3 regions of the Caballeronia sp. ATUFL_F2_KS9A genome follow, and region 2 is predicted to be linked to each of the others. Evidence: predicted binding sites of a transcription regulator. Region 2 holds the regulator's gene; each other region holds the start of a gene.

Evidence for each region. The regulator FliA, encoded in region 2, starts transcription of late flagellar genes. The targets are predictions, from matches to a motif close to CTAAAGTTTNNNNNNNNNNNGCCGNTA.
Region 1: a site for FliA is predicted at 4,916-4,942, ahead of flgM (flagellar biosynthesis anti-sigma factor FlgM). Genes of this name have one in related genera too.
Region 3: a site for FliA is predicted at 4,775-4,801, ahead of motA (flagellar motor stator protein MotA). Genes of this name have one in related genera too.

The regions. Positions count from the first base shown of each region.
Region 1 is NZ_JALQEK010000021.1:5,673-13,720, forward strand. It holds gene flgF (flagellar basal-body rod protein FlgF) at 1-242, opposite strand, end outside; gene flgE (flagellar hook protein FlgE) at 292-1,539, opposite strand; gene NCS67_RS12655 (flagellar hook assembly protein FlgD) at 1,585-2,307, opposite strand; gene flgC (flagellar basal body rod protein FlgC) at 2,331-2,756, opposite strand; gene flgB (flagellar basal body rod protein FlgB) at 2,775-3,254, opposite strand; gene flgA (flagellar basal body P-ring formation chaperone FlgA) at 3,495-4,793, shown strand; gene flgM (flagellar biosynthesis anti-sigma factor FlgM) at 4,964-5,305, shown strand; gene NCS67_RS12680 (flagella synthesis protein FlgN) at 5,386-5,820, shown strand; gene flhB (flagellar biosynthesis protein FlhB) at 6,040-7,248, shown strand; gene flhA (flagellar biosynthesis protein FlhA) at 7,245-8,048, shown strand, end outside.
Region 2 is NZ_JALQEK010000022.1:1,107-9,154, forward strand. It holds tRNA gene NCS67_RS12750 (tRNA-Arg) at 199-274, shown strand; gene NCS67_RS12755 (Rieske 2Fe-2S domain-containing protein) at 308-1,297, opposite strand; gene NCS67_RS12760 (GGDEF domain-containing protein) at 1,510-2,604, shown strand; gene NCS67_RS12765 (RNA polymerase sigma factor FliA) at 2,611-3,342, opposite strand; gene NCS67_RS12770 (MinD/ParA family ATP-binding protein) at 3,361-4,278, opposite strand; gene flhF (flagellar biosynthesis GTPase FlhF) at 4,271-6,043, opposite strand; gene NCS67_RS12780 (thiamine pyrophosphate-binding protein) at 6,340-8,031, shown strand.
Region 3 is NZ_JALQEK010000029.1:31,205-39,252, forward strand. It holds gene NCS67_RS15790 (efflux RND transporter permease subunit) at 1-538, opposite strand, end outside; gene NCS67_RS15795 (DUF4148 domain-containing protein) at 859-1,140, opposite strand; gene NCS67_RS15800 (Nramp family divalent metal transporter) at 1,405-2,736, shown strand; gene motB (flagellar motor protein MotB) at 2,797-3,777, opposite strand; gene motA (flagellar motor stator protein MotA) at 3,808-4,680, opposite strand; gene NCS67_RS15815 (helix-turn-helix domain-containing protein) at 4,920-5,738, shown strand; gene NCS67_RS15820 (hypothetical protein) at 5,870-6,142, shown strand; gene NCS67_RS15825 (hypothetical protein) at 6,235-6,402, opposite strand; gene NCS67_RS15830 (MFS transporter) at 6,469-7,911, opposite strand; gene NCS67_RS15835 (MFS transporter) at 8,027-8,048, opposite strand, start outside.

The sequences.
Region 1 (8,048 bases), on a different contig from region 2:
GGATTGCCCGTCTGCTGGATCGGGCCTGCCGAGTAGTCCGCGTTCGGCGTCGACGAAAGCACGAAAGTGCGCGTCGTGCCATCGGCGGACTGGTCTTCGAACGACATCGGCACCTGGCGGAACGCCGCGAGCTGCGCCTTGAAACCCGTGGTCGACGTGTTCGCGAGGTTGTTCGCCACGACGGCCTGCTGCTCGAGCGCCTGGCTCGCGCCGGTCATCGCGGTGTAGATCAGACGGTCCATGAATCGCTTTCCTTCTTCCTAATGCGTCAAATTCGCGTGCAGACGACGGTTACAGATTGATCAGCGTCTGATCGACGGTCTGCTGCGTCTTGATCGTCTGCGCGTTCGCCTGATAGTTGCGCTGCGCGGTGATCAGATTAACGAGCTCGCTCGTCAGGTCGACGTTGGAGTTCTCCACCGCGCCGCCCTGCAGCGTGCCGTGGTTGGTCGAGCCCGGCACGCCGACTTGCGGTGCGCCCGACGCCGAGGTCTGCGCGTAGACGTTGCCGCCGAGATCCTGCAGGCCGTTCTGGTTGTTGAAGTTGGCGATGGCGATCTGCCCGAGCGCTTTCGTTTGGCCGTTCGAGTAGTTGCCCGTCAGCGTGCCGTCGGTGCTGACCGTGAAGCCCGTCAGCTCGCCCGTGCTGTTGCCGTCCTGCGCGATGTTGGTCACGCCGTCTTTCGCGCCGTACTGCGTGGTGCCGTTGAGGTCGATCGTCAGCGCTTGCTGCGTCGCGCCGCCGTCCCCCCCGTTCGGAATCGAGAACGTGAACTTGCCGGTTGCCGCCGTCGCCGCGCCGCTCGAATCGGTCGTCGAGGTCAGCGTGCCCGACGAATTGAACGCCATCGTGCCGAGCGAAATCGGCGCGCTGACCGGGTCGCCGTAGGTCGCGTAGGCTTGCCACGTATTCGTCGTCGCGCTCTTCTGGAAGTACACGGACACTTTCTGCGTGCCGCCGAGCGAGTCGTACACGTCGACGGACGTCGACTGGTTGAAGGTCGTCGAATCGGTCGGATCGAAGGCGCCGGTCGGCGCGGTGTCCTGCGAGTTCAGGTTGAACGCGGCCGTGATGTTCTTGGTCGCGGTCGGCGCGACGTTCGACGTCGGCACGGTCAGCGGCACGGTGCTCGCGCTGTTGACGACGCCGTCCGAGTTCGCGGCGTAACCCATCAGTTGCAGGCCCGCCGAGTTGACGATGCGGCCCTGGTTGTCGAGATGGAACACGCCGTTGCGCGAATACACGATCGAGCCGTTGTTCGACAACTGATAGAAACCGTTGCCGTTGATCGCGACATCGAGCGCCTGGTTGGTCGTCGTGATCGTGCCTTGCGAGAACTGCTGCTGCACTTCGGCGAGCTTCGTGCCGATGCCGATCTGGTTGTTCACGGCCGTGGCCATCGAATTCGCGTACATGTCGGCGAATTGCGCGGAGCCCTGCTTGAAGCCGACCGTGTTCGCGTTGGCGATGTTGTTGCCGATGACGTCGAGATCGCTCGATGCAGCGCCCAGACCGCTCAGTGCTTGTTGGTAACTCATTTGATGTTTCTCCGTAACGAGCCCGCGCCCGTCCTGAAATTGGATTTAGAGGATCGACGCGACGCCCGACAGCGCGACCGTGGAGCCGTTCGACAGCTTGAGGCCCGGCGCACCGCCGGACATCTGCACGACGCTTTGCACTTGCGAAGCCGACAGCGTCGTCGCGGTCGCCTGCTGGCCGTTGATCGTGCCTTGCGCGGTGATCGTGTACGTGCCGTCGGCGAGCGTGGCGCCCTTCGAATCGACCGGCGTCCAGCCCGTCACCGGCACGACGCCCGCGCCTTGCGCGCCGAGGTCGAGCGTGTTGACGATCTGGCCCGACGAGTTCTTCACGACGATCTGCAGGTCGCTCACGTCGTTGGCCAGTTGCACGCCGAAGCTCGACGACTTGCCGCTCGACACCGTCATGTTGTTGCCCGCGGCGAGCACGTTCGAGCCGATGAGCAGCGCCGCCTGCGTCTGCTGGCCGGCGGAAAGCTGCGTCGCGAGCGAGGACAGCGACGTGTTCAACTGGCCGATGCCCGTCACCGTGTTGATCTGCGCGAGCTGCGAGGTCATCTGCGAGCTGTCGGCGGGATTCGTCGGATCCTGGTTCTTGAGCTGCGTCACGAGCAGCGTCAGGAATGTGTTCTGCAGATCCGACGCCGATTGCGCGCCGGTCGCCGAGGTCGACGACGTCGACGAGCTCGACGATGCGCCGTTCATGGTGTCGAGCAGCGTCTGCGACACCGTGGTGCCGTTGCTGCCGATGGTTGTGCTGGTCGTCACGTTGTGTTCCTTGAGTGTCTCTATCAGGTTCCGATGGTCAGGGTCTTGAGCATCAGTTGCTTGGCGGTGTTGAGCGTCTCGACGTTCGCCTGATAGGAACGCGACGCGGAAATCATGTTGACCATCTCCTGCACCGGATCGACGTTGGGCAGCGTCACATAGCCGTCCGCGTTCGCCGCCGGGTTGCTCGGGTCGTAGCTGGTCTTCATCGGGCTCGGATCGTCGACGACGCCCGTCACCTGCACGCCGCCGACCTGCTGGCCCGACGCGGTCTTCGCGCCGCCGAGCGGATCGACCGCGAACACGACCTGCTTGGCCTTGTACGGCTTGCCGTCGGGGCCGGTCGTGCTGTCCGCGTTCGCGAGGTTGGACGCGGTGACGTTCAGGCGCTGCGCCTGGGCTGACATCGCCGAGCCGGCGACGTTGAAGATGTTCATCAAGGAAGGCATGTGTTTCTCCTACTGCGCTCAACTGTTCGACGTAATCGCCGACAACATCGATTTGATTTGCGACGACAGCACCGTCATGCCCGCCTCGAAGTGCAGCGCGTTGTCCGCGAACTGCACGCGTTCCGAGTCGAGATCGACCGTGTTGCCGTCGAGCGACGGCTGGCTCGGCACGCGATAGGCGAGCTTGCCGTAGTCGTCGCTCGGGCCGCCCGACGCGGACAGCGTCGACGTGCCGCTCATGTGGCCCTTGGCCGTCGTCGCCATGCCGCCGCTCGTGCTGACGCGGACGGGTTGCGCCATCTTCAGCGTCGAGCCGTTCGATGCGCTGCCGCCCTGCTTGAGCGCGCCCGCGAGCGCGCTCGAAAAGTCGACGTCGCGCGCCTTGTAGCCGGGGGTGTCGGCATTGGCGATATTCGACGACAGCAATTCCTGCCGATACGCGCGCACGTCGAGCGCCTCGCGGCCAAATGCGAATTCCTTGTCGAGTCTGTCAAGCATTGCGGTTTCTCCTGTCGGCAGCGCCGGGGCCTTTTTGCATGACACGCATCTTAGGAGCGGCGCGCAATAACTAATCCGACGAATAACCGGGAAACGGGGCCTCTATTCGACGCTTGCGTTATCCGGCCGATATCTAGAATTCGTCTCGTTGCCGATTGCGGGTCTTTTTCCCGCCGCAAACGGATCAATGCAGTCGCCGCATCGTTTGCGGCCCGATCGAATCAGGTACGGAGAAAGTCGATGAGCAGGTCCGCGAAACGTGCATCGAACCCTACGGCTCGCGCCGCAGCGACGTTCGCGCGCCGCACGCTGCGCGGTCTGGCCGGCGTGTCTCTATGGATGGGCGTGGCTGCGCTCGCACAGGCGCAGCAGGCCGACGGCCCGATCGTCATTCCGGGCAACGCCGAAACCAATCCGGCCGCCGCAGCCGACATGGCCCAAAAGCTGACGGCACGCGCCGCGACGCCCGTTGCCGCGGCGCCCGCGCCTGAAATGACGCGTCCGGGCCCGAGCGGCTATCGCGCCGCGACCAAAGCCGCCGACGCCGCGATGCGCAACGCCGCGCTCGAACTCGACGCCCGCGCCGACGCCGCCGACGATTCGATGAACAGCGCGATGAACGACGCGATGAACGACGCGAGCGGCATGATCGTGATTCCCGGACCGGGCGAAGCGAAGCCTGCGCGCGCGGTTGCGGTTGCGGCGCCTGCGCTTCAGAAAGCGCCGGCCTCATCCGCTTCGCGCGAGGTGATGCCCGTCGTCGTGACGCGCGACGATGGCGTCGTCCGCGGCGCGAGCGTCAAACCCGTCGCGGCCAGCCCCGCGACGCCCGTCGCCGCCACCGCTTCGCCGATGAAGCGCGTGAGCTTCAATCCGTCGGCGGCAGCAGCAACGCCGGCCGCAGCGGTAGCCGCCACCATGCAAGACGGCGAATCGATCCGCCTCACCGCGCTCAACTTTCTTCAGCAGCAGGCCGCCGGCTTGCCGGGCAAGGTCGACATCACCGTGACGCCGGTCTTTCCGCGCGGTCTCGCGGCGTGCTCGGCGCTCGATCCGTTCATGCCGACGGGCGCGCGCCTCTGGGGTCGACTGACGGTCGGCGTGCGCTGCGTCGGCGAGCGTCCGTGGACGCTTTACGTGCAGGCGCGCGTATCGATCAACGCCACTTACTACACCGCCGCGCGCGCAATCGCGCCGGGCGAAGTGCTGAACAACGCCGATCTCGTCGCCCGCGACGGCGATCTCACCGTGATGCCGCAGGCCATCGTCACCGATCCGGCTCAGGCCGTCGGCGCAGTCGCACTGTCGCGCGTGCCGGCCGGCCTGCCGCTGCGCACCGACATGCTGCGCGCGTCGACGTCGGTGTCGATCGGCCAGACCGTGCACGTCGTCGCCGGCGGCTCCGGATTCTCGATTTCCGCCGACGGCACCGTGATGAACAACGCGGCGCCCGGCCAGCAAGTACGCGTCAAAACCGCCGGTGGCCAGATCATCACCGGCATCGTGAAGGACAGTCAGACGGTGGAAGTGGCCCTGTAAAACGGGATGTGTTCGGTCCCCCACACTTGTTTCATTTTGTTGCAAATGCGCTCGATGCCCGCCACATAAGGCTCAGAGCGCGATAGGCAGAGCGAACGGCAGTTGGCAGTCCGGCGTCAGGGTAAAGTTTTCAAGACCCGTCGCCGTTAAAGGACTCAACACGTTCGGGAATGGACATCGTGAAGATCGAATCGAATAGCAACACCAATCTGGCTGGCCTTCAAGACAATCTGCCGCGCGCGTCGCAAAACGACGCGAAAGGTGCCGCGGGCACCGTGCAGCAATCGCAAGCGGGCGCGAGCCCGGCGAAGAATTCGACGGTGAGTCTGTCGTCGGTTTCGAGCGACTTGCGCGCATCGAGCGGCTCGGACATCGACACGGCGAAAGTCGAGTCGATCAAGGCCGCAATCCGCGACGGCAGCCTGAAGATGGACACCAGCAAGATCGCCGACGGCATTTTGAGCACCGCTCGCGACCTGCTGCAAACGAGAACCCCGCCGACCGGCGGCTGAACGCTTCCGTCGCGCCTTGCGCGTGACGGCGAGCGTTGGCGACACCGGGCGGCTTTTCAAACCGCTTTTCGAGCGATGCAATGAGAGACGCCCTGCTTGCCACTGTCACCGAAGAAGTCGCCGCTGTTCTGGCCTTCGAATCCCTCCTCGAGGTCGAGGAAAAAGCGCTGATCGCCGCGCAGCCGCTTCCGGCGCTGCCGACGATCATCGAGAACAAGACCGCGCTCACCGAACGCATCTCCGCTCTCGAAAAGGCGCGCGACGAACAATTGAACGCGCTCGGCTTTCCCGGCGGCTTCGTCGGCATGGAAGCGGCCGCTGCGGGCGACAGCAAGATCGCCGAGCAATGGGCGCTGCTCACCGCCGCGGCCCGCCGCGCGAAACAGGGCAACAACAACAACGGCGTGCTGATCCGCACCCGCATGGAATACAACCGCAAGGCGCTCGCCGCGTTGCAGGTCGCTCCGTCGAAGGGCGGCTTCTACGGTCCGGACGGCCGCGTGCCCGGCGCCTGATCGCCTGTCATTGCCGTTTCTCGCCTCTCGAACGGCGCGCGCTTCTCGCGAGGCGCGCGCCGCTTTTGTTTCCCGCGCTTTCATCGGCCGAATAACCCCCTTTTCCCCGGCTTTATCCGCCGATGGCTGCTCGACGCCTTCCGCAATAATCGCTTTCATCAAAAAGCGGCTTCCTGCCGCTCGCATGTGAAACCGATGGAAGCGATGGAGTAAGGCCCGGTGGCAGAAGAAAGCGATCTCGAAAAAACCGAATCAGCGACTCCCAAGCGCCTGGAAAAGGCGCGGGAGGACGGTCAGGTTGCGCGTTCGCGCGAGCTCGCGTCGTTCGCGCTGCTGGCGGCGGGTTTTTTCGGCGTGTGGGCGTTGTCGGGGCCGATCAACCAGCATTTGCAGACGATTCTTCGCGGCGCGTTCACGTTCGATCACGCGACGGTGCTCGACACGCACCAGATGATGATCGGCGCGGCGAACGCGGGCCGGGAAGGTCTCTTCGCCGTTTTGCCCGTGCTGCTGCTGACCGGATTCGCCGCGCTCGTCGCGCCGATGGCTCTCGGCGGCTGGCTCATCACGACGAAACCGCTCGCGCCGAACTTCGGGCGTCTGAATCCGATCAGCGGTCTCGGCAAGATTTTCTCGATGCAAGGCCCGGTGCAGCTCGGCATGTCGCTCTTGAAGACGGCGGTGGTCGGCGGCATGGCGGGCTGGGCGATGTGGAGCCGCAAGGCCGAAGTGCTCGGCCTTTTGACGAAGCCGCTCGATCTCGCGCTCGCCGACGCGATGCACATGATCTTCGTGTGCTGCGCGATGGCGATCGGCGGACTGTTTCTCGTCGCGGCCGTCGACGTGCCGTATCAGCTTTACTCGCACGCGAAGAAGCTGCGCATGAGCAAGGAAGAAGTGAAGCGCGAGCACAAGGAAAACGAAGGCGATCCGCACATCAAGGGCAAGATCCGCCAGCAGCAGCGCGCGGCCGCGCGTCGCCGGATGATGCAGGCGATTCCGACCGCCGATGTCATCGTCACGAACCCGACGCACTTCGCCGTCGCGCTGAAGTACGCCGACGGCGAGATGCGCGCGCCGAAGGTGGTCGCGAAGGGCGTGAATCTGGTCGCGGCGCGTATCCGCGAACTGGGCCGCGAGCACAACGTGCCGCTGCTCGAAGCGCCGCCGCTCGCGCGTGCGCTGTACCACAACGTCGAGATCAACCGCGAGATTCCGGGCGCGTTGTACGGCGCGGTCGCGCAGGTGCTGGCGTGGGTCTACCAGCTCAAGCGCTACAAGGAAGATGGCGGCATCAAGCCGGACGAACCGTCCGATCTCGAGGTGCCGAAGGAACTGGACAAAGGCGGCGTTTCCGACGCCGACGCCGATCAGGAAGCTGCCGAAGCCCTGGCTGGCGACAACACTGACAATGGAGCCGCAGCATGAACGCGCGCGCTGGATTTTTCGCCAAACGGCCCGACGCGCTGGGCACGCAGAACCTTCGCGCCTTAGCCGGCCCGATCCTGATCTGCATGATCTTGGGCATGATGATTCTGCCCTTGCCGGCGTTCCTGCTGGATCTGTTGTTCACCTTCAACATCGCGCTGTCGGTGATGGTGCTGCTCGTCAGCATGTACACGCAAAAGCCGCTCGACTTCGCGGCGTTCCCGAGCGTGCTGCTGTTCTCGACGCTGCTGCGCCTGTCGCTGAACGTCGCGTCGACGCGTATCGTGCTGCTCGAGGGTCACACCGGCCCGGACGCGGCCGGTCAGGTGATCGAATCGTTCGGGCACTTTCTCGTCGGCGGGAATTTCGCGGTCGGTATCGTCGTGTTCGTGATTCTGATGATCATCAACTTCATGGTGATCACGAAGGGCGCGGGACGTATCGCCGAAGTCGGCGCGCGCTTCACGCTCGATGCGATGCCCGGCAAGCAGATGGCCATCGACGCCGATCTGAACGCCGGTCTCATCAACGAGGAAACGGCGAAGAAGCGCCGTCAGGCGGTCGCGCAGGAAGCCGAGTTCTACGGTTCGATGGACGGTGCGTCGAAGTTCGTGCGCGGCGACGCGATCGCGGGCTTGCTCATCATGGTCATCAACGTGGTGGGCGGGCTGATCGTCGGCATGCTCCAGCACGACATGGACTTCGGGCACGCGGCGACCAACTACACGCTGCTCACGATCGGCGACGGCCTCGTCGCGCAGATTCCGTCGCTCATCATCTCGACGGCGGCGGGCGTAATC
Region 2 (8,048 bases):
TAACTGTCGGCGCGGGGTGGCCGGGGCGGTGAAGCGGGCGTTTACCCGAATCGTGTGATGCTTTGTGACTCGTTCCGCGCAGGGCGTCCGGTCCCGCACGATGGACGGCGTCACGGAAAACAGGTATCCTCTCGGATTCGCATGGGCCTTGCAGCCGTCTTACGGCGTGTGTAGTTCTTCCGCAAGCCCTTCTCCGATGCGCCCGTAGCTCAATGGATAGAGTACTGCCCTCCGAAGGCAGGGGTTGCTGGTTCGATCCCAGCCGGGCGCGCCAAGCGTTTCCACTCGACAGCCGTCGCAGTCGAAACTACTCGAGTCCGCCGTCGCGATTCGCCGTCGTCGTCCCCCAACCAAACCCCATCCCCGCCAACCACCTCCTATAAGCCACCGCCATCCGATCGCACTTCTGATGCAACTCCGCATCGAGATCGAGCGGCAAGCGCTGCGGCCATTGCGACTCCACCACCGGGGTGTCCTGCATCAAAATCTCCATATTGAAGTCGTATAGCTCGCGATCGGAATGCGTCGAATCATCCTCGTGAATCGAGACGAGCCACGCGCGCGTCTCTGTCTGCGTCACCGGCGACGCCGCCAGCATGATATGCAGCGCGCCCTGCCCGCCCGACGCCATCTTCGTCAGCTTCGCGATCAAAGGCCGCTTCACGCGATACACATAATCGATCATCGCGCCGCCGCCCTGCCCCGGCATTCCCGCCGGTTGCCAGTATCGGCATTGCCGCGCTTCCAGACCTTCATCGCTCGCGACGACTTCGTAATCGGGCACTTCCGTATGCGTGTCCTCGCCCAGAATCCCCGCATGCACGAACGAGAAATGCGCCATGTCCAGAAAATTCTCGACGACGCGCGGCGCCGACGACCTCACCGTCTGCGGCGCGAGATTGATGCGCCGGCCACCGGGAATCACGGCTTCGGGAAAGAAATCGAGCGCATACGCAGGCTCGCCGAAACACATCCAGATAACGCCGTACTTCTCTTCGCAAACGAAAGTCGTCGCGCACGCGCGCTTCGACGGACGCAATGAAGGATTCGACGGAATCCGCAAACACTGTCCTTCGATGTCGTAACTCCAGCCGTGATACGGACACACGATCTGATCGCGCATCACATGCCCGAGCGACAACTGCGCGCCCCGATGCGGACAGTAATCGCGCCACGCATGCGCCGCGCCGATGCTGTCCCGCCACACGACGATCCGCTCATCGGCCACGATGAATCCGCGCGCGCCGCCTTCCGGCACGTCTTCGCTATTGCAAACGGGCAGCCATTCGGCAGCCAAAGAAATGGATTCGTCGCGCATCGCCGTGAATGAGAAATGGACGTTCTTAAGCTGTTCTTACACGAAACACAGCGTCTTCGCAAAACGTTGCAAAATAGCGGATCGCTCGCTCGGTGCAACTCGATACCACTCCATTCAGCCGATGCCATGCGACGGGGCCGCAGTACTTGGCAGCAAGATAAAAGAAAGAAATCACCATCCAGGGGTTCAGTATGGAGCAGGCGCATCAACCGGCACGCCGGACTTATGCCTTCGCATGGTCCGAACACCGGAATCCGGAACGCGAGCAGGCCACGCTGCGGGTCTGGATGGGAGCGGTGGTTCTTCTGGCTTACGGCGTTTTCGCGTGGCTCCGCCCTTCACACGATGCCTTCCTGACCACGCGCCTCGTCGCGCTCTATGTGTCTTATGGGGCGATCACGCTTCTGATCGTCAGCCGCATGAGCGCGCCTTCTGTTGCGCGCCTGACCGTCACGACCATCGCCGATCAGACGATCCTCGGGCTCGCGCTCGCCGCGGGCGGCGCAACGGCGCTGCCGCTTCTCTGGGTGATGTTCTGGTTTCTGATCGGTTCGGGATGCCGATACGGCAAGCGCACGCTCGCCGTATCGTGCGCGACGGCGCTCATCATCGTCACGGCGATGGCCGTCTGGCAGCCGTGGTGGCACGAGAATCTTCCCGCCGCGATCGGGCTCGCGCTGAGCGTACTCGGCGCATCGGTGTATCTGAGCGTGCTCGTCGATCGGCTCGGCAACGCGAATCGCGATCTAGCGCGTCAGGCATCGACCGATCCGCTCACGGGTCTGTCGAACCGGTACGCGCTGGAAAGAGTCGTCGATCGCGCGATGAACGCGCCCGAAGCCAATGGCGATCACGCCACCGCGCTCCTTCTGATCGATCTCGACGGCTTCAAGGAAGTGAACGATACCTACGGTCACGCCGTCGGCGATCTGCTGCTGCAAGCCTTCGCGGACTCGCTCGCGAAGCGCATGCGCAAGTCGGACACCATCGCGCGTCTGGGCGGCGACGAGTTCGTCGTGCTCGCGCATCAGATGCGCGACCGCGACGCCGTGTTGTCGGTGGCCGACAACATCCATTCGGCGCTCGGCGAAATTACGTCGGTGCAGGAGCGGCCGGTGTCGGTATCGGCGAGCATCGGCGCATGCCTGCTTTCGAGCGCGGCGTCCGCGCATCAAACCGGCATGACCGCCGTGCTGCGCGCCGCCGACCGCGCGATGTACCGCGCGAAAAGTCTCGGCGAAGGGAAAACGGTCTTCGCCGAGACGCGGGACTTCGAGATCAGCTAGAGAACGTCAGGCCTCGACGCTCGTCCACGCCTGCTCGCGCAGCTTCGTGCGCAGACGCGCGACCGCCTGGCTGTGCAACTGACACACGCGCGACTCGCTCACTTCCATCACCGCGCCGATTTCGCGCAGGTTCAGGCCGCGTTCGTAATAGAGGCTCATCAGGAGCTTCTCGCGCTCGGGCAGCTTGTCGATGGCTTCGATCAGCGCGCCGCGAAGGCTGTCGTCGAGCAGCGCGGACAGCGGATCCGAACGATCGACGCAATAGCGGTCGAGGAACGGCTCGTCGTCGGCGGAGCGATCGAAGTCTTCGTAATAGATCAGCTGGCTGCCGTGCAAGTCCTGAAGCATCGACTGATATTCGTCGAGCGGCATCTTCATGTGCTCGGCGATTTCCTGCTCGCTCGCCGCGCGGCCGAGGTTCTGCTCGACCTTGTGCACCGCCGATTCCACTTCGCGCGACGTCTTGCGCATGCTGCGCGGCAGCCAGTCGTTCGCGCGGAGCTCATCCAGCATCGCGCCGCGGATGCGCTGGCTCGCATATGTTTCGAACTGCGCGCCCTGATCTTCCTTGTAGCGGCTCGCCGCGTCCAGCAGGCCGATCATGCCGGCCTGAATGAGATCGTCGAGATCGACGCTCGCCGGCATCTTGGCGACGAGTTGAAGCCCCAGCCGTCGAACGAGCGGTGCGTATTTCGTCAGCACTTCCGACTGTGAGAGTTTGCCTTGGGCGTTATACATCTTGGTCACCTATCTTGATCACATCGACGCCGTGCTGCTCAATGCAAAGTCGTGAAGCGCAGCCGCACGATGCGACGCCTCCCGCGCGCCCTGTACAGAGTCGCTAACCGGATTTCGCGCGTCGGCCTGGCCGCCCGCATCGCGCATATAAGGCGCGGGGCGCATCGGCCAGTGCAGGAGCTCCGCCGCGATTGCGCGGTAGTCGCGCGCCGCGGCCGTGGCCGGGAACGCTTCGACTGCACAGCGTGAGAGTTCCATCGCCCGAGCGACGCGCGCATCCTCGGACACATATCCCGCCTGCACGAGCGACACGGCCAGATACCGGCTCGCGACGCCCGACAGGTTGTCGAACGCGACCGCCGCGTCGGCCGGGTTCTGCACGTGATTGACGAGCACGCGGAACTGGCCGATCGCATGGGCGTAGTGCAGTCGTTTCATGCACGCATACGCCTCGGTGATCGCCGACGCGGCTACCCGCGTCACAATAAGAAAGTCATGCGCCTGCGCCGCGAGCGTCGACAGCGCGCCGTGGCGATCGAGTTGCGCATCGATCAGCACGATGTCCGCCGGACCGTCGAGCAACGCGCGGCATTGCGCGGCATCGTGAACGATGCGTTCGTCGCGCGGCGCGGCCATCAGCGAGAAGCCGAACGGCGTGCGCTCGACGGCATCGCCGAGCATGCGCCGGCCCGACATCACCGAGGCGAGCGCGCCCGCGTCTTCGGTGCCCACGAGACGGCTCACCGATCCCGCGTTGCGGTGCTCGTCGATCACGAGCACGTCCTTGCCGTGGATGGAAAGCGCCGCGCCGAGATTCACCACCGCCGACGTGCATCCGATGCCCGCCGGTCCGCCCGCGATCGCCACCACGCGCGAACCGGCGCGCGTAAGGAGCCGTCGCAGGCCTTCCGCCTGGTCGAGCACGAACTTATCCAAAGTGCACCTCATGCAGTTCGGTCGTGGCGCGCGCGGACAACGCGGACAGCAGCGCAGGCGTTTCTTCGTCTTGCGGCACGAAGGGCGAGTTGTCGCGCGGGATGCAGAACGCGCTCTTGATGAGAAACCGCTTGGTCGCGACGTACAGGTTCTCCGGCACTTTCTGACCGGTCGACACGTAATGCACCGGCAGCTTGTAGCGGATGACCGTATCGAGCACGCCGCCGAGATTCGTCGCTTCGTCGAGCTTGGTCAGGATGCAGCCCGCGAGCGGCGGCTGGTCCGCGGCGCTCTTGTAGGCCTGCACGACTTCGTTGAGCGTGTCGCCGTGGCTCGTCGCGTTGAGCAGCAGGATGCGCTGCACCGGATGACCCGCGCCGCACAGCATCGCGATCTGATCCGAGACCATGCGATCGCGCTGGCTCATGCCGATCGTGTCGATCAGCACGATATGTTTGTTGCGGAGTTCCGAAAGCGCGAGTTGCAGGTCCGCGCCGTCTTTCACCGCGTGAACCGACACACCGAGAATCTTGCCGAAAATGCGCAGTTGCTCGTGCGCGCCGATACGGTAGCTGTCGGTCGTGAGCAGCGCGACCTTGCTTGCGCCGAAGCGCATCACGCAGCGCGCGGCAAGCTTGGCCGTCGTGGTCGTCTTGCCGACGCCAGTCGGGCCCATCAGTGCGAACACGCCGCCGCGTTCCATCAGCGCGTCTTCGCTGTCCATCACCGGAATGTTCGATTCGAGCACCTGCTGCACCCACTCGAGCGCGCCTTCGACGCTCTCGAGTTCCGGCATGTTGTCCACCATCATGCGGACGAGCTGCGCCGAGAAACCGGCGGCGAACAAACGCTTCGTGAGCGCGCCGCCCGTCGGGTTGCGGCGCTGGCGCTCGCCCCACATGAGACCGGAGAAGTGCTCTTCCATCATCGAGCGCATCGACGAAAGCTCGTTCATCACCGTTTCGTTGACGACCTGCTCCATGCGCGTGCGGATCGCTTCGGTGACGACGGCCGCCGCGTTCGCGGGCAAGCCATCGAATGCGTGTTCCTTCGATGCCGGCGCGGCGTTCGCCTCGGCTGCTTCGGCGTGCGGCGCGCTCGCGTTGATCTTCTGCGCGGCGCGGCGCGCGGCGATTTGCGCGGCTTCGCGTGCCCAGTCGGGCGTTTGGACCTTCGGCTCGACGGCGGCTTCCGCGCGCTTCGTTTGCTGACGCATGGCGTAGCGGGCCGAGTCCGCCGTCTTTTCGACGCGCGTCTCTTGCGCAGTCACCGGGACCGGCACGCCCATGCCGCGTGCGATCGCAGCCGACGCGGTCAGCGGACGGTTCGACGGCATCGACGCCTGCTGCGCGATGCGCTTCGCATGCTCGATCAGCCACGGATTGGAATCGGCCATCGTCGGCGGCGTGTCGTCTTCTGCGCGAGCTTCCGGCTCGGCGTGAAATTCATCGTCCGCATCGGTGTTCGCGCCGAAGACGGACGAGAACACATCGCCGCTCGCGTACGGATTCGCGGCCGACTGCTTCGCCGGCATCGCGGCTGCAGCGGCGGCCAGCGCGGCGCGCGACGTGCCCGCCGAACGTGCTGCCTGTTCCTTCGCGGCGGGCGAGATCGACGCGATGTCGCTGTCCGCGACGCCGACGATCTCGACCGAGCCGTCATCGAGCGTGCGATTGGACAACACGACGGCATCGGGGCCGAGCGCTTCACGAACCTGGCGCAGTGCGTCGCGGCTGTTCGCGCCGATGAATTTACGAATGTTCAAACTTGCCCCCGATGAGGTGAAACTGCGATCTTTAGCAAGCGGACCCACTTGGCTCGTTGCCGTGTCCGCTTTTCAGTGAAGCCATTATTGCGAACTTGAGTCTTTGTCCATCGCTGGATAAGGGGTGAGAAAAAGGGGTATTTCGGCTGATGGAAGCGCGCCGTGCATCGCAAGGGCGGGCGTTTGCCCGGAAAAAGATTCCGCTTCGCCCGTTTCCGCGCGTGGGCGCGGCGGCGTAAGCTTTAGGCTCCGCGCGCATCGAAGCCGCGCCGGACAATCAAAGGAGACTTCTTCGCATGACGTCCGCTGTCCCTTCCTCACAGGATCAAACCACCGGCGCGCGATTGCTCGTCGATGCGCTCGTCCATCACCGCGTCGAGCGCGTGTTCTGCGTGCCCGGCGAGAGCTTCCTCGCCGTGCTCGATTCCCTGCATGACGAGACCGAGCAGATTCAGACGATCGTCTGCCGCCACGAGGCGGGCGCGGCGAACATGGCCGAGGCGGTCGGCAAGCTCACCGGCAAGCCGGGCGTCGCGATCGTGACGCGCGGGCCGGGCGCGACGCACGCGTCGATCGGCGTGCACACCGCGTTTCAGGACTCGACGCCGATGATCCTGCTCATCGGCCAATGCGCTCGCGATCACATGGATCGCGAGGCGTTTCAGGAAATCGACTATCGGCGCATGTTCGGGCAGATGGCGAAGTGGGTCGCGCAGATCGACGATCCGCGCCGCGTGCCTGAATACATGAGCCACGCGTTTCACACGGCGATGTCCGGCCGTCCGGGTCCGGTCGTGCTCGCGCTGCCGGAAGACATGCTGACCGAAACTGTCGATGCCGTGCCGCCCGCGCCGCGATATCAGCGCGTGGCGGCGTCGCCGTCGAAGGCGCAGATGGAGCGCCTGCGCGAACTGCTCGCGAACGCGAAGAAGCCGTTCGTGATCGCGGGCGGAAGCGGCTGGACCGCCGAGGCGACGCAGGACTTCGCGCGCTTCGTGGAAGCGTGGAAACTGCCGGTCGGCTGCGCGTTCCGCTTTCAGGACACGCTCTCCAACGACCATCCGAACTACGCGGGCGATGTCGGCCTCGGGATCAATCCGGCGCTCGCCGCGCGCGTGCGCGATGCGGACGTGCTCTTCGTGCTCGGCCCGCGCATGGGCGAATCGACGACGGGCGGCTACACGCTGCTCGATATCCCGAAGACGAAGCAGACGCTCATCCACGTGCATCAGGGCGCGGAGGAACTCGGGCGCGTGTATAGCGCGGAATTGCCCATCGTGTCGGGCATGCCGGAGATCGCGTCTCTTCTGGCTTCGCTGGAAGCGCCCGCCAGCGTTGCATGGGATGGCAGCGCCGAAGCCGCGCACGCCGCGTATCTCGAGTGGCGCAAGCCGCGCCCGATGTTGGGCGATGTGCAGCTCGGCGAAATCATGCGTCAGCTCGCCGAGACGATTCCCGCCGATTCGATCCTGACGAACGGCGCGGGCAATTACGCGACGTGGCTGCATCGGCATTATTCGTATCGGCATTTCCGGTCGCAGTGCGCGCCGACGAGCGGTGCGATGGGCTACGGCGTGCCCGCCGCGATCGCCGCGAAGTCGCTGTATCCGGACCGCACGGTGATCGCGTTTGCGGGCGACGGCTGCTTCATGATGTCGAGCAACGAACTCGCGACGGCGATGCAGTATCGGCTGCCGGTGATTTTCATCGTCGTGAACAACGCGCAGTACGGCACGATCCGCATGCATCAGGAGCGGCATTATCCGAATCGCGTGCACGGGACGGAGCTCACGAATCCGGATTTCGCCGCATATGCGCGCGCGTTCGGCGCGCATGGCGAGCTGGTCGAATCGACGGAGCAGTTCATGCCCGCGTTCGAGCGCGCGCGGGAATCCGGCTTGCCCGCGGTGATCGAGATTCGCATTCCGCGGGACCAGAGCACGCCGGGCGCGACACTCGAACAAATTCGCCAGCAAGGCAAGCGCTAGCGGACAAACTTTCAAGC
Region 3 (8,048 bases), on a different contig from region 2:
CGCCATACGGATAAGGCACGGCCGCGCCCGGAATCGTCACGAGTTGAGGGCGCAAGAAATTGAGCGCGGTATCGTTCAGGTCCTGCTCGGATTGCTTCGGACTCGAAAGCCCGAGCTGAATCACCGGAATGCTCGACGCCGAATAGCTGATGACGAGAGGCGGCGTCGCGCCCGGCGGCATCTGCTTCACTTGCGCCTGTTCGACGGCCACTGTTTGCGCGATCGCGGTCTGGATGTTCGCGGTGGGCTGCAGAAAGAGCTTGATGATCGCGATGCCTTGCAGCGATTGCGACTCGATGTGCTCGATATTGTTCACCGTGGTCGTGAGGCTGCGCTCGTTGACCGACGTGATGCGATTGGCCATGTCCTGCGCGGAAAGGCCTGTGTAGTTCCAGATGATGCTGACAACCGGAATGTCGATTTCGGGAAGCACGTCCACAGGCGTCGTCATGAGGACGAACGGCGTCGCCAGCAGGATCATGATGGCCATCACGATGAACGTGTATGGCCGCTTAAGCGCAACGTTGACTATCCACATTGAGTCGTTCGGAAGAAGCTGGGAGAGGGCGCTGCGAATGAGGCGAATGCAACGCGCGGGACGCAATGACGGAGCGGGGCGTGCGGTTCGCCATCAGTGTCGTTATGGTAGTGGCCGGGTGCCAACGACAATATGACGTGAATATGGCGCCGATGTCAGATAAGGCGGTTTGAAAGCAAGCTTGCGAAAGCCCATGGTAGGGCGGAGCATTCGCATCGGACAGCGGGGAATAGCGAAGCGCGAGCGCGGGTTACGCGCTTCGAAGGGACGCGAGCGAGACGGCGCGGAAGGCCGCGCGTGTCTCGTTCGATGAGCGTGCGTTACTGCGGGGTTTGACCGAGCGGCGTCGTCGACATCGTGCGTCCCGAAGACGACGAACCGTCGCTGGACGAGCCATATGCGCTTTGCGCGCTGACCTTGGCTTCGGCTGCCTGGATGTCGTTCGGATAGAACGCATCGCGCTCGGACGGGTTATAGCCGGCTTGTTCGACGCGTTGCAGATCCGCTTTCACCTGCGCGCGCGTGAGACCTTCGGATTGTGCGAGCGCGGCGAGCGGCGCGGCAGCAAGGGCGATTACAGCGATGCGTGTGACTAGTTTCATGGCGCACTCCTCATGCGGGTAAAAATGAACGGGACGTGCGGTTGCGCGATATGCAGCGTCGGCACGCTCGCTACAGCCACCACTGAATTTTATTTGTCGTACCGTGACGAGATGCTGGCGATGAGATGACGCTTTGGTCAGATTGGGGCTGTCTGTGAATGCGCGCAGCCGGTGATAGACTCGCCCGCGAGACGCGCCTTGTAAGCTACCTGCACAACATCGTTCGCGGATGTTGTCCCCGATATCCCATCAGGACTCGATAAATTGCCGTTCAATCTGCCGACCACGGCCACCGCGCCGTTTTGCCCATCGGAAGTCAAAGGCTCCGTCGCCGTTTCGCCGGGCGCGCCGCTATGGAAGAAGCTCCTGCAATTCGCGGGGCCGGGCCTGCTCATTTCCATCGGCTATATGGACCCGGGCAACTGGGCGACGGATATCGAAGCCGGCTCACGCTATGGCTATAGCCTGCTCTTTGTCGTCGTGTTGTCGAGTCTTGCGGCGATGGTGCTGCAATGTCTTTCGATGCGCCTTGGCATCGTCACGGGAAAGGATCTCGCGCAGCTATCGCGTGAGCGTTACGCGAAACCGGTCGCGAACGTGCAATGGATGCTCGCGGAGTTATCGATCATCGCGTGCGATCTCGCGGAAGTGCTCGGCGGCGCGCTCGCGTTTCATTTGCTGTTCGGCGTTTCGCTGATGTGGGGCGTGGTGCTCACCGCATTCGATACGCTCATCGTGCTGGGCCTGAAAGGCAAGAACTTTCGCGATCTCGAAGCCATCATGCTCGGGCTCATCGCGACGATCGGCGTCGGTTATATCGTCGAGCTCGTGCTCGTCAAACCGCATTGGCCTTCGGTTGCTGCCGGGCTCGTGCCATCGATTCACGCGTTGAGCGATCGCGAGCCGCTTTATCTCGCGATAGGCATTCTCGGCGCGACCGTGATGCCGCATAACCTGTATCTGCATTCCTCGATCGTGCAGACGCGCGTGGTGAATCGCGATGCGAAGAGCCTTGCATCGGCGATCAATCTTTCGCGGCTCGATACGATCGTGTCGCTCGTTCTCGCGCTGCTGATCAATGCGGCGATCCTGATTCTCGCGGCATCGGCATTTCACGCGACGGGACACACGCAAGTGACCGAGATCGAAGATGCGTACAAGCTGCTTGCGCCTATCGTGGGAACCGGGCTTGCGGCGATTCTCTTCGCGGTGACGCTCTTTGCATCGGGCCAGAGTTCGACGTTCACCGGGACCATTGCAGGGCAGGTCATCATGGAAGGGTTCCTGCAACTGAAAATCCCGTGCTATCAGCGCCGATTCATCACGCGGGCGCTTGCGCTCGTGCCAGCGTTGATCGGCGTGTACGTGATGGGCAACGGCGCGGTCGGCAAGCTGCTCGTCGCGAGTCAGGTCGTGCTGAGCCTGCAACTGCCGTTCGCGCTTTATCCGCTGATCCGGATGACGAGCGATCGCGGCCTCATGGGAGCGTTCTCGAACAAACCGTTCATGAAGCTCGTCGCGTGGGCGCTGTTCGTGGTCATCAGCGCGGCGAACGTCTGGCTCGTGGTGCAGACGGTCGCGGAGTGGCCCGGCTGAAATGAAAAGCGCCATGCACGATTCGATGTGCATGGCGCTTCGTCAAGCCGCGAGCGTTGTCTACTTCACCACCGCCGCCGGCGCATCCGACTTGACCGAGACCGGCGCGGGAAGCGCCGCTTCGACAGGCCGCGTTTCATCGACCGTGGTTCTGCCGCCATCGCGGAAGAACGCCTGTTCCGCGGCCTTGTTCAGCACGAGAATACTGATCCGCCGATTCGTCGGCTCGTCGACGACATCCTTGTTGAGCGGCAGCACGTCGGACAGTCCGCGCACTTGCAGCACCTTGCTTTCCTTCATGCCGCCCGCGACGAGCGCGCGCCGCGCGGCATTCGCCCGCTCGCTCGAAAGCTCCCAGTTCGAATAGCCCGCCTGACCGCCGGAATAGGGCACTGCATCCGTATGCCCCGCGATCGACACGCGGTTATCGACATCGTTCAGCGATGCGCCGATGTTCGTCAGAATCGTCGTCACATAGCTTTCGAGTCTCGAACTGCCCGATGCGAACATCGGCCGCTTGAGCGAATCGACGATCTCGATACGCAAGCCTTCACTCGTGATCGCGATGCGAATCTGATCCTTGTACGCGCGCAGCGCAGGCGTCTGCTCGATGAGCGCCATCAGCTTCTGCTTGAGTTGCTGCAGCTTGCGCAAGTCGTCCATCGCAACGGCAGCGCGCGCGATCGATTGCGGCACCGGTTGCGTCTGGGTCTTGTTGCCTTCACCCGGACGCGTGCTCGACAGATCCCTGCCGCCGCCCGCGATGACGCTCGTATGCGCCGACGCGCCGCCATCGTTGCCGAACAATGCGGAAAGCGGCGTATTGAAGTATTGCTCGATGCCTTCCTTGTCGTACTTCGATGTCGATCCGAGCAGCCACATCAACAGAAAGAACGCCATCATCGCGGTGACGAAGTCGGCGTAGGCGATCTTCCATGCGCCGCCATGATGGCCGTGTCCGTGCGCCTTCTTCTTGCGCTTGACGACGACAGTCGGCGCAAGCACGGACTGCAGCGGATCGCGTGACGGTTTCTCAGCCATGTGCGTTGGTCCTTTGCGTACCCGATGTCATCACGAAGCCGCCTTCGGCATCTTGGTGGCACGAACCGCGTCGTCGAGTTCCTTGAAGCTCGGACGATCGGCGGTAAAGAGCACCTTGCGGCCGAACTCGACCGCGATCGTCGGCGCATAACCGTTCATCGATGCGAGCAGCACGGACTTCACGCACTGGAACGGCTTCGCTTCGGCCGCGCCCTTCGCGTTGAGCAGGTCCGCGAGCGGGCCGATGAAGCCGTACGCCAGCAGAATGCCGAGGAACGTGCCGACGAGCGCACCCGCGATCATCTCGCCGAGCACGGCGGGCGCGGCGCCGACCGAGCCCATCGTGTGCACGACGCCCATCACCGCGGCGACGATACCGAATGCAGGCAGGCCATCGGCCATTTTCTGAATGGCGTTCGCGGCGATCGAGCTTTCGGTGTGGTGCGTGTCGAGCTCTTCGTCCATCAGATCCTGCATTTCGAGCGCGTTGACATTGCCCGCCGACATCATGCGCAGATAGTCGACGATGAAGTCGAGCAGATGATGATCGGCCATGACGTGCTCGTACTTCTGAAAGACCGGGCTGGACTCGGGCGCATCGACATCGGCTTCGAGCGCCATCATGCCTTCCTTGCGCGCCTTCTGAAGCAGTTCGTAGAGCAATGCGATCAGCGCGAGATATTTCTCTTTCGTGTAGCCGCCGCCCTTGAACGCCTTCGGAATCGATTGCAACGTTTTCTTGAGCGTCGCGGTCGGATTCGACACGACGAACGCGCCGATCGCCGCGCCGAAAATACACAGCAGCTCGAACGGTTGCACGAGGGCCGCGAGGTGGCCGCCGACGCCGACGAAGCTTCCGATCACCGAGCCGATGACCAACAACCATCCGATGATGACAAACATGATTTCTCCGCAAAAGTCCGGGCGCCGCGGGCCGTGCGTGCTCGGGATTGAGACGCGCACGGCTCGCGACGCATTGTTCGCTTGTTGTTGGACTTATCGGCGCGAAAGTGCCGGAGATTTAGGGTGTCGCGCGCAAGTTTTTCTTCGCAAATGTTTGCGGCGTAAATGTTACGTTCGTTCGCGCCGCTTACTTTGCAGGCAATGGATCGCGTGATCATGTTTCGTCTAACATCGGTTGCATGAACTCGACCCTCGTACATCCGGCCGTTCGATCGGACGTCGGCGCGCTATTGCGCGAATGGCGTCAGCGCAGGCGCATGAGCCAGCTCGATCTCGCAGGCGTTGCGGACGTGTCCACGCGTCACCTGAGCTTCGTCGAATCGGGCCGCTCGCTGCCGAGCCGGGACATGCTGATGCGCCTCGCCGAGCAACTGGACGTGCCGCTGCGCGAGCGCAACACGCTGCTCGTCGCGGCCGGTTATGCGCCGCTTTATCGCGAGCGCGCGCTGGCCGATCCGCAACTTTCCGCTGCCAGGCGTGCTGTCGATCTCGTGCTCAAAGGGCATGAGCCGTATCCCGCGCTCGCGGTCGATCGTCACTGGACGATGATCGCGGCCAACGCGGCTTTCGCGCCGCTCGTCGCATCGGCGGATGCGCAATTGCTCGTGCCGCCCGTCAACGTGCTGCGGCTGTCGATGCATCCGCAAGGTCTCGCCGATGCCATCGACAACTGGCACGAGTGGCGCGCGCATCTGCTCGCGCGCCTGCGCCGGCAAATCGACGTGTCCGGCGATGCGACGCTCGTCGCGCTCTTGGCCGAACTGGAGGCGTATCCCGCGCCGCGTCACGCGACCCACGAGCCGCGCGGCGAGACCGATCCCGTCGTCGTGCCCTTGCGTTTGCGCACGCAGCACGGCGTGCTGTCGTTCTTGAGCACGACGACGGTTTTCGGCACGCCCGTCGACATCACGTTGTCGGAGCTTGCGATCGAAGCCTTCTTTCCCGCCGACGATTCGACCGCCGCCATCCTTCGCGAACTCGCCGACGCAAGACGTTGAGCTTGCGTCGCGCCGCGCATGCTTACAGAATTGAACCTAGTCGACATGCGCGGATCAATGAGAAAGCAGGCTGCGCGTCGCATGGCGCGCGGCCTGTGTCAGCTTTTGTCCAACCAACGCGGAAGGCAGCGATGATTCAAACATTCGAACAAGTGATCGGCGGGCAAACGATGCAGTTTTGCGCCAGCATCGCGGAGGGCGGCGGGCCGCTGCGCGTCATCATCAGCCGTGCGGATTCGGCGGAATCGCTCGTGATCGTCGAAGCGGACGGCATCATCGGCGCGATCAAGGCCGAAGTGGAAGCGCCCGATACGCTCGTCGCCGATGCCGTTCGCAAGGCGCAGCAGGAAGCGCTCATCGAGCGTGCGCTGGAAACCGGCGCGGTGCAGACCACTAGCCTGTAACGCTCTTCGTCCACGAGCATCAGTAAGAATGCCCGCGCCGCTTTCAAGGCCGCGCGGGCATTGCTTTATGCGCGCGATGGCCGCCCGGCGTTCTACATGCGCGGTTCGCCGTTTTTCGGATCGGCGGGCACCATTGGCGTCGCGGAATCCGGGCCGTCAGGCATGTCCGGATCTTCGGGGTTCGGCGCGGCGTCGGGATCGAGCAGCTTGTCCGGGTCCGGTTCGAGCGGCTCCTCGGGGGAGCGGGGCATTGTCGACATGGTGTTGTCCTCAAAAGATTCGCGGCTTTACCTGGGCGTTGCAACGGCCGTTCCCGACGTCCGTCTCTAGGTAACACGTTCTTCGGCGTTCGCGCTCGCCGGATTGTTAACATGACGCGCGATCGACGCGGCGCACAACAGAAGCGCGACGGAGATCGCCGCCGACCAGCGCACCGCATCGACGATCTGGTGCGCGCTCGCCGCGCCGTCGCCATAAGCCGCGAGCGCGCCGAACGCCGCGACGCCGATCGCGCCCGCCGCCTGCCGCGCCGTGTTGAGCACCGCCGACGCCGTGCCCGCACGCGGCTGGCCGACGGTGCCGAGCAGCGCGGTCGTCATCGCCGGGACCGCGAGTCCCATCCCCGATGGAATCAGCAGGAACGGCACGAGCAGCGCGGCCGTGGGCGTCGTCGCATCGACGAAGGCGAGCGCGGCGAAACCGGCGGCGTCGAGCAGCGCGCCGAAGATCATCGGGCCGCGCGAGCCGAAGCGCGCGACGACAGGGCCGCTCGCCAGGTTCGAGATCAGGAATCCGCCCGTCAGCGGCAGGAACGCGAGGCCGGTCTGCAAGGGCGTGTGACCGAGCACGCGCTGCAAATACAGGCTCAGCACGAAGACCATTCCATAGTAGGTGAGATTCACGCCGATACCGAAGGCCACGGCCGCGCTGAACGTGCGCTCGGCGAAGAGCGACAGCGGCAGCATCGGCGTGCGGCTTTCGCGCTCGATCGCGATGAACGCGCCGCCCGCCGCCAGCGCGAGCAGCAAAGCGCCGATGACGAGCGGATGCATCGGTCCGAGCGGGCGCAGTTCGATCACAGCGCCGACGAACGAGGCGAGCGCGACGATCCCCAGCGCCTGGCCGGGCAGGTCGATGCCGCGCGCACGACCGGCATCTTTGGGTCGCGCGTTTTCTATCCACGCTAGCGTCGCGACGATGCCCGCCGCGCAGATCGGCAGATTGACCCAGAAAATGCTGCGCCAGCCGAACGCCGCGATCAGCACGCCGCCGACGATCGGCCCCGCCGCGATCGACACCGCGCCCGCCGCCGTCCACAAGCCGACCGCTCGCGCGCGCAGACGCCGGTCGTGGCCGCACGCCGCATTCAGCAGCGCGAGCGAGTTCGGCAGCATCGCCGCCGCGCCGACGCCCTGCAAGGCCCGCGCGGCGATGAGTTGCGCCGCGTCGCCGGAAAAGGCGCACGCGAGCGACGCCAGCGCGAAAAGCGCGAGTCCGCCGACGAACATGCGCCGCGCGCGGAAGCGGTCGCCGAGCGAACCGGCCGAGAGCATGAGCGCGGCGAAGGCGAGCGCGTAGCTGTCGATGGTCCATTGCAGGCTCGCGACGCTCGCACCCAGATCGTGGCCGATGCGCGCGAGCGCGACATTCACGATCGAGACATCGAGTTGCGAGACGACGAAGCCGACGCTGGTCGCCGTCACGGTGAGCGTCTGCCGTGCGGACAGACGCGTTTCGGATGAAGAAAGATTCGAGTTCATGCCGGCCATCGTAGGCGCGCGGCGCGGCCGATGTTTCGGCATGGGCCGAAACGTGAAAGCGCAATGAAAAATGGCGCACCGCGTGAACGGTGCGCCACTTCGCGTGTGGAACGCTAACGCCGGATCAGCGCGCCTGCTTGATGAAC